One region of the Pseudomonas huanghezhanensis genome, then DNA from elsewhere that is predicted to be linked to it. Evidence: predicted binding sites of a transcription regulator. Region 1 holds the regulator's gene; each other region holds the start of a gene.

Region 1 (4,095 bases):
CGCTGGCCAAGCTCGCGGCCCGCTACGTACTCAAATACGGCTCGCAGAACATCGCGCTGGTGAGCATGGACAGTTTTCGTATCGGCGCCCAGGAGCAACTCAAGACTCTGGGACGCATCTTGAATGTTCCGGTAACCCACGTCGATCCGGGCCAGTCACTGGCTCAGGCGCTGGAGCCGCTGCTGCGCAAACGCGTGGTGCTGATCGACACCGCAGGCCTGCAAGCCAGCGATCCAGCACTGCGCATGCAGCTCGAAAGCCTTGCAGGGCGTGGCATCAAGTCGCGCAATTATCTGGTACTCGCCACCACCAGCCAGAAGCAGGTGCTGACGGCGGCGTATCACAGTTACAAGCGTTGCGGCCTGTCCGGGTGCATCCTGACCAAGCTCGACGAAACCGCCAGCCTCGGAGAGGTGTTGAGCCTGGCGATCAGTCACGAGTTGCCTGTGGCCTATCTCACCGATGGTCCACGGATACCGGATGATCTGCATTTGCCGCGCCGGCACCAGTTGGTGAGTCGAGCGGTCAGCGTGCAGATGCAGGAGGAGCCGAGCGAGGAAGCAATGGCTGATATGTTTGCGGATCTTTATCACAACCCAGGCAAGCGTGTGGGTTAGGTGAAGAATATGACACTGGAATACACCCACCTAGATGGTCTGCCAGGCATTGTTCAAACAACGAACGTGCAGCCCGACATGTGGCTTAGGTCTAAGCAAGACAAGGTAAACAATTAACATGGGCAGCATGCATCCCGTACAGGTTATCGCAGTGACCGGTGGTAAAGGCGGCGTAGGCAAGACGAACGTGTCGGTGAACCTCTCACTGGCACTGGCCGAGCTTGGTCGCCGCGTCATGTTGATGGACGCCGATCTGGGTCTGGCCAACGTTGACGTTCTACTGGGTCTTACCCCTAAACGCACCCTGGCCGATGTCATCGAAGGCCGGTGCGAGCTGCGTGACGTCCTGCTGCAAGGCCCGGGCGGCATCCGCATCGTACCGGCGGCGTCGGGCACGCAGAGCATGGTTCACCTGACGCCTGCGCAACACGCCGGCTTGATTCAGGCTTTCAGCGACATCGGCGACAACCTCGACGTGCTGGTGATCGACACCGCTGCCGGGATTGGCGAGTCGGTGGTCAGCTTCGTACGCGCAGCCCAGGAAGTATTGCTGGTAGTGTGTGACGAGCCGACTTCGATCACCGATGCCTACGCGCTGATCAAATTGCTCAACCGCGACCACGGCATGAACCGTTTCCGCGTGCTGGCCAACATGGCGCAAAGCCCGCAGGAAGGCCGCAACCTGTTCGCCAAGCTGACCAAGGTCACGGACCGCTTCCTCGACGTTGCTTTGCAGTACGTCGGCGCCGTGCCTTACGACGAGTGCGTACGCAAGGCTGTGCAGAAGCAGCGTGCGGTGTATGAGGCGTTCCCGCGCTCCAAATGCTCACTGGCGTTCAAAGCCATTGCGCAGAAGGTGGACACCTGGCCGTTGCCGGCCAATCCGCGCGGGCATCTGGAATTTTTCGTCGAACGTCTGGTGCATCAAACCAGCGCGGGGCCTGTGTCATGACAGCAAGTGGGTATCGCATGTACAGCAAATCATCCCGTGATTCCCAATACGAGCTGATCGAGCGCTACGCGCCTCTGGTCAAGCGGATCGCCTACCACTTGCTGGCGCGTCTGCCAGCCAGCGTGCAGGTCGAAGATCTGATCCAGGCCGGCATGATCGGTCTGCTCGAAGTCTCGACCAAGTACGACTCCACCAAAGGCGCGAGTTTTGAGACCTACGCCGGGATTCGTATCCGCGGCGCGATGCTCGACGAAGTGCGCAAAGGTGACTGGGCGCCGCGTTCGGTGCATCGCAATACGCGCATGGTCAGTGACGCGATTCGGGCAATTGAAGCAAAAACAGGTCGTGATGCTAAAGATCACGAGGTTGCGGCCGAACTCCAATTGAGTCTCGATGATTATTACGGGATTTTGAACGATACCTTGGGCAGCCGATTGTTCAGTTTCGACGACCTCCTGCAGGACGGCGAACATGAAGGGCTGCACGAGGACGGCGCAAGCCAGTCGCTCGAGCCGTCGCGTGATCTGGAAGACGAGCGTTTCCAGAGCGCGTTGGCCGATGCCATTGCCAACCTGCCAGAGCGTGAACGGCTGGTGTTGGCGCTGTACTACGACGAAGAGCTGAACCTCAAGGAAATCGGTGAGGTCCTGGGGGTCAGCGAATCGCGTGTCAGTCAGTTACATAGCCAGTGCGCAGCTCGTTTGCGAGGGCGTTTGGGAGAGTGGCGAGCGCGTTGACAGGCAACGCGGCGGACCTTTTTGGGTCCGTGTTGCCTGTAAAGCCGGCTGTGCAGAGCGTTCGTGGGAAACAAGAGAGACAAGGCTGGAGCCGGTCAGCACAGGCGCATATCGCGTGCGTCGCGCCGTACTTCACGTCTGTTGATTTGCCAAGCCCGTCGTCGTTTCGTACAGCCCGGTCAAGGAACTGTGCCGGTTTTGATTGAACGCGCGTCCAGGTGCTGGACGCGTTAAAGACTGCTTGGAGGTCGAATTGGACAAGAACATGAAAATCCTCATCGTTGATGACTTCTCAACGATGCGGCGGATCATAAAAAACCTGTTGCGTGACCTTGGGTTCACCAACACGGCCGAAGCGGATGACGGCATGACCGCATTGCCCATGCTGCAAAGCGGCTCCTTTGACTTTCTGGTCACTGACTGGAACATGCCTGGCATGTCCGGTATCGACTTGTTGCGTCAGGTGCGTGCCGATGAGCGTCTGCGCAGTCTGCCGGTATTGATGGTCACCGCTGAAGCCAAGCGTGAGCAGATCATCGAAGCTGCTCAGGCAGGCGTTAACGGATATGTGGTCAAGCCTTTCACGGCGCAAGTTCTGAAAGAAAAAATCGAGAAGATATTCGAGCGCGTCAATAGCTGATGTTCGCTGCGAGGGCGCTATGGATTCCAAAGATTCGTCAATGGGTGACTTTGAGTCGACCCTGAAGAAACACGCACAGGAGCTGGTCGAGAGCCTTGAAAAAGGCAAATTCGGCGAAGCCGTGCAACTTATCCATGAGCTTAACCAGACCCGCGACCGAGGCCTGTATCAGGAAGTCGGCAAGCTGACGCGCGAGCTGCACAGTGCAATCGTCAATTTCCAGATTGACCCGCACATGCCGCAAGCCGAGGAAGTCTCGCAGATCACTGATGCCACCGAACGTCTTGGTTACGTGGTCAGGCTGACTGAGAACGCTGCCAACCGCACGATGGATCTGGTCGAGCAAAGCACCCCGCTGATGCACGGACTCACGGCTGACGCAAAAGCATTGAGCGTCGACTGGGGGCGCTTCATGCGTCGCGAGATCAGTGCCGATGAATTTCGTGATCTGGCGCGACGTGTCGATGTTTTCCTGACGCGCAGCGAGACGGAGACCCATGAAGTCGCCGGCCACCTCAACGACATTTTGCTGGCCCAGGATTACCAGGATCTCACTGGTCAGGTGATCAAGCGCGTCACCCAGTTGGTGACCGAAGTGGAGAGCAATCTGCTCAAGCTGGTGCTCATGGCCAGTCAGGTCGATCGCTTTGCCGGCATCGAACATGACCAGGAAGTGTTCCGTCAGGAAAAAGAACAAGAAAAACTTCATTCCAAGGGTGAAGGTCCGCAGATTCATGCCGATAAACGTGAAGACGTCGTATCCGGTCAGGATGATGTAGACGATCTGCTATCCAGCCTGGGTTTCTAGGTTCTCAGTAAGAAGAGGTTATGAGCCTGCTGCGTGTTGTTTGACCGCATCAGGCTCTGCCACTGGCGACTCAGCGCAAGACCTGGATCGGTTGACGGTTAATTTTAGGAGCACCCCCCCAATGAGCTTCGGCGCCGATGAAGAAATCCTTCAGGATTTTCTGGTAGAGGCCGGCGAGATTCTCGAGCTGTTGTCAGAGCAGTTGGTCGAGCTGGAAAGCCGACCGGACGATGCGGACCTGCTCAATGCAATTTTTCGCGGTTTCCACACTGTAAAAGGGGGCGCTGGCTTCCTCCAACTCAATGAGCTGGTTGAATGCTGCCACATCGCCGAAAACGTCT
Region 2 (4,095 bases), 2.2 Mb from region 1:
CTGGCGATTGGTGTGTCCGAGCCGTTTCATAAGCAGTACCCCGAGCTGGTGGCGTTTTTCGAAAAGGTCGATCTGCCCATCGATCAGTTGAACAAAACCTTGGGTGAGATGAGCGAGAAGCGTCAGGAGCCAGCCGCAGTCGCCAAAAGCTTCCTGAAGGACCATCCGGAAATCTGGAGCGCGTGGGTGCCGGCCGATGTGGCCAAAAAGGTGACGGCAGGCCTGTAACTCACCGACCTGTAGCAGCCAGCTTGTTGGCGAAGCGGTTCTAGTCTGATGGACTGAAAAACCGCAAACGCTCGCCAACGAGTGGCTGCTCCCGCAACGCCCTCCAATCCCCGCTGGCAACACCGCGCGCCCTGCGCCATGATCGAGCCTGTCAATTCGACTGACGCCGAGGCGACTATCATGAGCATTCATCATCATGCGCTGCGCACCGATCGCCTGATCCTGCGCGAGCTCACCACCGACGACACGCCTGCACTTGCTGCGATTCTTGGGGATTCCGAGGTCATGCGGCATTCCGTGCGCGGGGTCATGTCAGAAAAATCCACGGGCGAGTTCATCGAATGGTGCCGACAGTCCTACCGCGAACATGGCTTCGGCCCGATGGCACTGGTGGATAAATCCACTTTAACGTTGGCCGGTTTCTGCGGTCTCAACGCTGAGCGTGTAGACGATGCCGACGAAGTGGAAATCGGCTATCGCCTGGCAACCGCGTGGTGGGGAAGGGGGCTGGCGACCGAAGCCGCCCGGGCAACCCTGACACATGCCTTTGGCCGTCTGGGCATCGATTCACTGATTGCCATCGTCGAGCCCACCAACGCGGCATCGGTCAAAGTGATTCAGAAGCTCGGGTTCAGTGGTTACGTGCACAGCCAGTATCACCGGCGCAGCGTAAGGATTTACCGGATGACCGAGCAACAATGGTCTTCGGCACGTGCACCGCTGGACTGACTTGGCGCATCAGAATGACCGATTAATGGGAAAACCCTTGCTCAGCTGCTAGGTTTCAGCGAGCAATCACTGGATTTGGCCCATGAAAAATCCCGGGGAGAGGACATGAGGTATCGCAGATCATCGGCGCTTAAGTTGATGAACGTGACGTGGAGTGCGTTGTTTTGCCTGGCGCTGAACGTGCCAGGCCAAGTCTTGGCCGAGGACTCAGTGCCAGAGCCTGCGTTAGTGTTCGTGCAGGACCATCATCTGGGCGAAAGCCTGGGCTGGCTTGGCTATCAGGTTGCCTCGCGCACCGTCACGTTCGCCACCATCGTCGACGCCGTTGGTCGCACTCAGGCGCAGACACTGGTGCAGGACGAGCTGCAAAGCCTGCAACCTCGCTATCAGCCTGAGTGGGACCGCAACCTGGCCGCCGCGTATGCGCAATCGTTTACGCCAGAAGAGTTGAAGCAACTCGACGTTGGGGAACCTGCGCAACCGCTGGCCAACAAATTTCGAACCAAACAACGCGATGTCGGCATGGACATGAAAGGGCGCTCCAGCGAGCTGCTCAAAGTGTACGTGTCGACTGCGCTGGACAGTGCGCTGAAGAAAGCCAAACCTTGAGCCGCCGCGCTGTGCAGCGCGGCCAAGACATATTTTTTTGAAGTAACGGGGAATCGAAACCATGGATGCATTCATGCAGGCGGCCATCGACGAAGCTAAAAAAGGACTGGCCGAGGGCGGCATACCGATTGGCTCGGTGATCGTGCACGACGGCAAGATCATCGGCCGCGGCCACAACCGCCGCGTGCAGGAGGGCAGTGCGATCAAGCATGGCGAAATGGACGCCTTCGAAAACGCCGGACGCCAGCCAGCCAGGGTTTACCGGGAGGCCACGCTCTACACCACCCTGTCGCCCTGTGCGATGTGCAGCGGCGCCATCCTGCTGTACGGCATTCGCAAAATCATCGTCGGCGAAAACCAGACATTCATGGGCGAAGAAGAGTTACTGCGCTCGCGCGGCGTGCAAGTGGACGTGGTGCACGACGCCAGCTGCGTGGAACTCATGACCCGCTTCATCGCCCAGAAGCCTGAACTGTGGAATGAAGACATCGGCGAGTGAGCTGTGTGGGTCCTCCTGCCCCCCGCCAACAGGATGGGAGGACCTAATACACTCGCCGGTAACACGCCTGTTATAAACCGGACAGAAGGCAACGGGAGTGACTAAAGTTGCGACGTGATGGGCAGATAACTCCTATGTCGTCTACATCAGCAACAGTGTTCAAGGATCGGACCCATGGCCCAGCCGCAAACCCCCCGCATTCCCCTTTCCGGTCATCCGCGCTTTCTCTGGTTCGCTTTCATTCCGGTTGTGCCCGCCGTTACATGGACACTTGTTCAGTCAACCTCTACGTCCAACCTCATTGTCTGCTCTGTACTGGTGCTGATCGGTCTCGGTGCTGGTGCCTGGAACGCTGTTTCGCAGCGTGACGCGGTGCTGCGAGCAACTGCTTGGGCACAGGCGGATCAGTCAGACGCGGACGCGGCGCACAACGCCATTGCCTCCCGGGCACAACTCGATGAAGTGTTGCTGGGCGCCATGCCGATCTGGGCCCGGCAAGTGGAAAGCTCGCGCCATCAGACCGAAGAAGCGATTGTGAGCCTGGCCAACCGTTTCACCGGGATCGCCGCGCGATTGCAGGAAACGGTTCAGGCTTCGCAGCACGCAGCCGGCGAACTCGACGGGCAGGCCGCCGACGGCGCGCCTGAGGTGCTGGCGCGCAGCGACAGTGAGCTGAGCCAGGTGATCAATTCGCTCAAGGCCACTCAAACCAGCCGTGACCAGACCCTGGCGCAAGTCCGTGGCCTGACCGCCTACACCGGTGAACTGCGCACCATGGCCGCCGACGTGGCGGCGATTGCCGCGCAAACAAACCTGCTGGCGCTCAACGCCGCCATCGAAGCTGCGCGTGCCGGTGAAGCCGGTCGTGGTTTCGCGGTTGTGGCCGATGCAGTGCGCAGCCTGTCGAGCAAATCCAGCGAAACCGGTCAGCAGATGTCGGCCAAGGTCGACATCATCAATAACGCCATCACCCAACTGGTGCACGCCGCCTCCAGCAGCGCCGACCAGGACAGTCACTCCGTGGCCGCGTCTGAGAACAGCATCCAAATGGTGCTTGAGCGCTTCCAGAACATCACCGGGCGCCTGGCCGAATCTGCTGACCTGCTCAAGCAGGAAAGCTACGGCATTCGGGATGAGATGACCGACGTGCTGGTCAACCTCCAATTTCAGGACCGTGTCAGTCAAATCCTCAGCCACGTGCGGGACAACATCCACGCTTTGCATGACCACCTCCTGCAGGCCAGTCAGTCGCCGGACCAGGCGGTGGCGATTGACGCCCGGCAGTGGCTGGCGCGCATGGACGCCACCTATGCCACCGATGAGCAACGGCGCACCCATAACGGAGAAGCGGCGGTGCAGCAGAGCTCTCAGGACATCACCTTCTTTTAGGAGTACAACATGGCGAAGAATGTATTAGTGGTCGACGACTCCAGCAGCGTGCGACAAGTGGTGGGCATTGCCTTGAAAAGCGCCGGTTACGACGTGATCGAGGCGTGCGACGGCAAGGATGCGCTGGGCAAGCTTACCGGGCAGAAAGTGCACCTGATCATCAGCGACGTGAACATGCCAAACATGGACGGCATCACCTTCGTCAAGGAGGTCAAGAAGCTGGCCAACTACAAGTTCACGCCGATCATCATGCTGACCACCGAGTCCCAGGAATCGAAGAAGGCCGAAGGTCAGGCGGCTGGCGCCAAGGCGTGGGTGGTCAAGCCGTTCCAGCCTGCGCAGATGCTGGCAGCAGTTTCTAAACTGATTCTGCCCTGAGCCCCGGCGCCAAGGAGGCCCCCATGCCGATAACCGCCGAAACACTCGACGACACTGCCCGCGTGTGCATTGACGGCGAGCTCACGATCTACACCGTTGCTGAACTGGCGGGGTCGCTGCTGCCGCAGATGGGCGCGGCGCCACGTCTGATGCTGGACCTCTCGCAGGTCACGGAAATGGATGGCGCCGGGCTGCAGTTGCTCGCAGTCATCCAGCGTGCAGCCGACAACACCGGCACAGTGTTGAGCGTGACCGGCCAGAGC
Region 3 (4,095 bases), 660 kb from region 1:
CAGCGGCTGGATGCTCACCCCGTGCAACAAAATGCTCAGGGCCACCACGGACAGCGTCAAGCCAATGGTCGTGTCGATGCTCGCCTCGGGCAAACCATGGGCCAGTGCGTAGCACAGGTAATACAACGTGCCGATGCCACGAATACCGAACCAGCTGACCAAAGCTTTCTGCGGCACGTTGAGTACGCGGCGGCTGATCAACAGCCAGACGCTCAGCGGGCGAATGACACAGAACAGCACCAGCCCCAGACCCACCGCACGCCAATCCCAATACAGCGACAGCGCGGCACCAAGCAAGGTGATCAGCAGAACCTCCATTGAACGCTCTACGATGCCGCCAAAGGCCAGCATGTCGCCCATCATCACGCCAGCGGCGAGCTGGGTATCGCTGAGCGTTTCGGTGCCAGCCGTTGCGTGGGCCGGGTCGCTGTCCAGATGCCCCAGCACCGGCTTGGCCACATGCTCCGAGGGCAACTCGGACTGTGTGACCTGGGCTTCGGCCTGACGCAAGCCCAGCCCTGCGGCAAACACCGACAGAAACCCGAACGCACCCAGTCCTTCAGCGATGACGTACGCCATCGCAATCAGCGCCAACGCCAGAAAGTCATTGGGCGAACAGGTGCTGTCGGAATTCTTGATGCGCAGGTAAATCATCAGGTGCCCGACACCACGGCCCAGACCGTACCCAATCAACACGCCGACGGGTACGCCCCAGACGATGGTTCTCAAGAGCCAGCCTTGCACCCAGTCGAAATTACTGTCGTGCATGCCCAAAAATGCCAGCGCGAAAATCACGAACGGAAAGGCCGTGCCGTCGTTCATGCCGGCTTCGCCCGACAGCCCAAACCTGACCCGGTCGAAATCCTGTGCGTTGTTGACCTGCACCAGGCCGGCCAGCACCGGATCGGTAGGCGAGAGCATGGCGCCCAGCAGCAGAGAGATGCCCCAGGAGATCCCCAGCAGGTAATGCGCCGCCAGGCAGGTGCCAAGAATGGTCAGCAGCATCACCGGCCCCGCCAGCAAATACGCCGCGCTCCATTCCTTGCCGTTAAGCCGTAGTCGCAGCTTGATTCCGGTGTTGAACAGCGAGAACAGCACCGCAACTTCGGTCAGCCGCTCAAGCCATTCGTAGGCGGTGCGCAGATCGAGTTGCATCAGGTCCAGCCCCAGCGGGCCAATGCCGACGCCGAACGCCAGACACACCGCCGAAGTGGTCACGGGCAGCCATCGCAGGTAGGAGGAGGTCAGCGCGAGCAACATCAGCAGGATGCCGAGCACCGTCATACAAAGAATAAAACTCATCCTGCCTCGATTTGTCTGGGGAACGTCGTTCTGTGTGACTGTCGGATGATCGGATAGTTGAAACAATCTGTTTCAAGACTTCGGCGCCGTTGTGCCGATCACGATCGCGTCCGCCGGTTAACGATGTACCGGCGGTCCGGGAGGGTGCAGGTCGTGCTAAAGAAGCGGGTAACGAGGTCGATGGAATAACCCTCTGTTGCACAACGCTTTGCAAGCGAGGGGCAAACGGAGGTGTTGATGTCCATACCTTCGGTTTGCCCGGAGTTTGCGGTCCCTTTCTGCGAGAGTTTCCCGTATGACCAAATCCCTCCGACTCCAGATCCTTGCGTTGCTCAGCGCAAGCCTGGTGCTTGTTCTACTGATCGCGCTCGCCTGCTTTCATTTCCTCTCCAGCGACGTGCAAGCCTATCGCGGACTGCTCAACGGCCCGTTGCAGGGGTCGCAGCTGATTGATCAGACGAACCTGCAGTTCAAAGTGCAGGTACAGGAATGGAAGAACGTGCTGCTGCGCGGAAAACAGCCCGCCGATCGCGAGAAGTTCTGGGGGCAGTTTGAAGATCAGGAGCGTCAGGTTCAGGCATCGCTTGCGCGCTTGAGCGACGTGCCAGGCATTGATGCTGCACTCAAGTCACGCATCGACGTACTCAAAGAGGAGCACCGCACCCTCGGTGCCGCCTATCGCAAAGGTCGCGATGCGTTTATTGCGGCCAATGGCGATCCGGTAGCGGGTGATCAGGCGGTCAAGGGTGTGGATCGTGCTGCCAGCGAACAAATGACCGGCCTGGTGACCGAACTGCGCAAGCAGAGCGATCAACAATCCATTGCGATCAGCGCCTCTGCCGATCAGACGATCCTGCTGGGCACCTTGATCATGCTCGCGTCCGCACTGCTGGTGGGTGTCCTGACGCTGTGGGTGGTCAACCGCAACATCGTCGGCCCGATCCGTATGCTGATCGACTACGTCGCGCAGTTGAGTGAGGGCAAATTCAGTGAACGCGTCAGTATCGAGCGTCAGGATGAACTGGGGCGTCTGGCCGTCGCAGCCAACACCCTGCGAGACTTTTTGGCGGACACGTTCACCCGTCTCAAACGCAGCACCACTGATCTGGACACCGCTGGCGGCGAGCTGAAGGCAATCGCCACTTTGATGGCCCAAGGTACGCTTGAGCAGTTTGAGCGTACCGATCAGGTGGCGACCGCGATGAATGAAATGTCGGCCACCGCCCAGGAGGTCGCACGGCATGCGGCAGACGCCTCCCATGCTGCCGAGGAAGCGGATCGGTATTCCCGTGAAGGGGACAAAGTGATGGGCGCAACTATCACAGCCATCAACCATGTGCGCACCGAAATCAGCAATACAGCGCAAGTGATCCGCCGCCTGGAAACCGACAGCGGGCGCATTGGCAAGGTATTGGAAGTCATCCGCGGAATCGCCGAACAGACCAATCTGCTGGCGTTGAACGCAGCCATCGAGGCCGCGCGGGCCGGGGACGCCGGTCGTGGTTTCGCCGTCGTGGCGGATGAAGTCCGTACTTTGGCCCAGCGCACGGCAGCCTCGACCGCTGAAATCAATCAAATCATTCATTCGGTGCAGACCGGTGCAACCGATGCGGCGCTGGCGATAGAGAGCGGCCAGGCACGCAGCCAGGAAAGCGTCGATCAGGTAGCGCTTGCGGGCACTTCATTACAGCGCATCACTGCAGCCGTGGAGTCGATACGCGACATGAACCGCCAGATCGCGACTGCCGCCGAAGAGCAAACGTCAGTCGCCGAGGACATCTCGCGCAACCTGACCGAAATCACCTCCATTGCGACCACCAATCAGGACAACGTCAAACGCACGCAAATGGCCAGTGACGACCTGCATGGCCTGTCCGCAGGCTTGAATGACGTCATTTCGCGATTGGGCGCCTGACGTCAGCCAGGCGCTTGCCGTTCACCGCTGCGTGAAGACCAGCGCCTTGAGGCCATCGCCGGGTTCGGCCTCGGCAAACTCTGGCGGGTTGTCCAGGCGCTGTACGTATTTCAAGCCCGGGGCTTCCCGGGTGACGCCTTCAATGAGGAAGTCTGCGCCCATGGACGGGTCATTCATGCAGGCCAGCACCGTGCCGCGGTCGGTAAGCAACTCCGGCAGCTTGCGCAGCACGCGCTGATAGTCTTTGGTGAGCAAGAAACTGCCTTTCTGGAATGAGGGCGGGTCGATGATCACCAGGTCATACGGACCGGCGCTTTTGACTTTGCCCCATGACTTGAACAGCTCGTGGCCCAGAAAACTGACTTTGCTCAGATCATGGCCATTGAGTCGGTGATTATCCCGGCCGCGGTTCAGGGCTGCGCGAGACATGTCCAGGTTGACCACCGAATCAGCGCCGCCCGCAATCGCTGCCACAGAAAACCCGCAGGTGTAGGCGAACAGGTTCAAGACCCGCATGCCTCGTGCGTTGGCCCGCACCCAGTCGCGGCCGTAGCGCATGTCGAGAAACAGGCCGCTGTTCTGTTTTTTGCCGAAATCGACGAGATAGTGCAGGCCGCCTTCAGTCAGCTTCCATTCGTCGAGGTGTTCCCCCGCGAGCCACTCAATTGTGCTCTCGGGCAAATAGCGGTGTTGCAGCAATAGCGTGTGAGCACCCGATGTTGTCCAGGCCGCTGCGTCGAGAATCTGCTGCAGCAGCGCCTTGAGCCCTTGCAACTCCTCCTCGGCGGGCGCTTTGAACAGCGACACCAGCACCACGCCTTGCATCCAGTCGACAGTCAGTTGTTCCAGTCCCGGCCAGCAGCGGCCACGGCCGTGGA

The links. Region 1 encodes FliA, which starts transcription of late flagellar genes. Its sites were predicted from a motif close to CTAAAGTTTNNNNNNNNNNNGCCGNTAA; they were not measured.
Region 2: the regulator FliA is predicted to act here: its motif matches at 2,167-2,194, upstream of OYW20_RS18755 (methyl-accepting chemotaxis protein).
Region 3: the regulator FliA is predicted to act here: its motif matches at 1,376-1,403, upstream of OYW20_RS11835 (methyl-accepting chemotaxis protein).

Annotation. Positions count from the first base shown of each region.
Region 1 covers NZ_CP113949.1:1,986,598-1,990,692, forward strand. Annotated here, with positions in the region: gene flhF (flagellar biosynthesis protein FlhF) at 1-617, shown strand, start outside; gene fleN (flagellar synthesis regulator FleN) at 736-1,569, shown strand; gene fliA (RNA polymerase sigma factor FliA) at 1,566-2,306, shown strand; gene OYW20_RS08875 (chemotaxis response regulator CheY) at 2,572-2,946, shown strand; gene OYW20_RS08880 (protein phosphatase CheZ) at 2,966-3,754, shown strand; gene OYW20_RS08885 (chemotaxis protein CheA) at 3,876-4,095, shown strand, end outside.
Region 2 covers NZ_CP113949.1:4,176,833-4,180,927, reverse strand. Annotated here, with positions in the region: gene OYW20_RS18775 (ABC transporter substrate-binding protein) at 1-228, shown strand, start outside; gene OYW20_RS18770 (GNAT family N-acetyltransferase) at 409-957, shown strand; gene OYW20_RS18765 (hypothetical protein) at 1,063-1,566, shown strand; gene OYW20_RS18760 (nucleoside deaminase) at 1,628-2,065, shown strand; gene OYW20_RS18755 (methyl-accepting chemotaxis protein) at 2,240-3,454, shown strand; gene OYW20_RS18750 (response regulator) at 3,464-3,832, shown strand; gene OYW20_RS18745 (STAS domain-containing protein) at 3,856-4,095, shown strand, end outside.
Region 3 covers NZ_CP113949.1:2,651,342-2,655,436, forward strand. Annotated here, with positions in the region: gene OYW20_RS11830 (cation:proton antiporter) at 1-1,302, opposite strand, end outside; gene OYW20_RS11835 (methyl-accepting chemotaxis protein) at 1,598-3,217, shown strand; gene OYW20_RS11840 (class I SAM-dependent methyltransferase) at 3,239-4,095, opposite strand, start outside.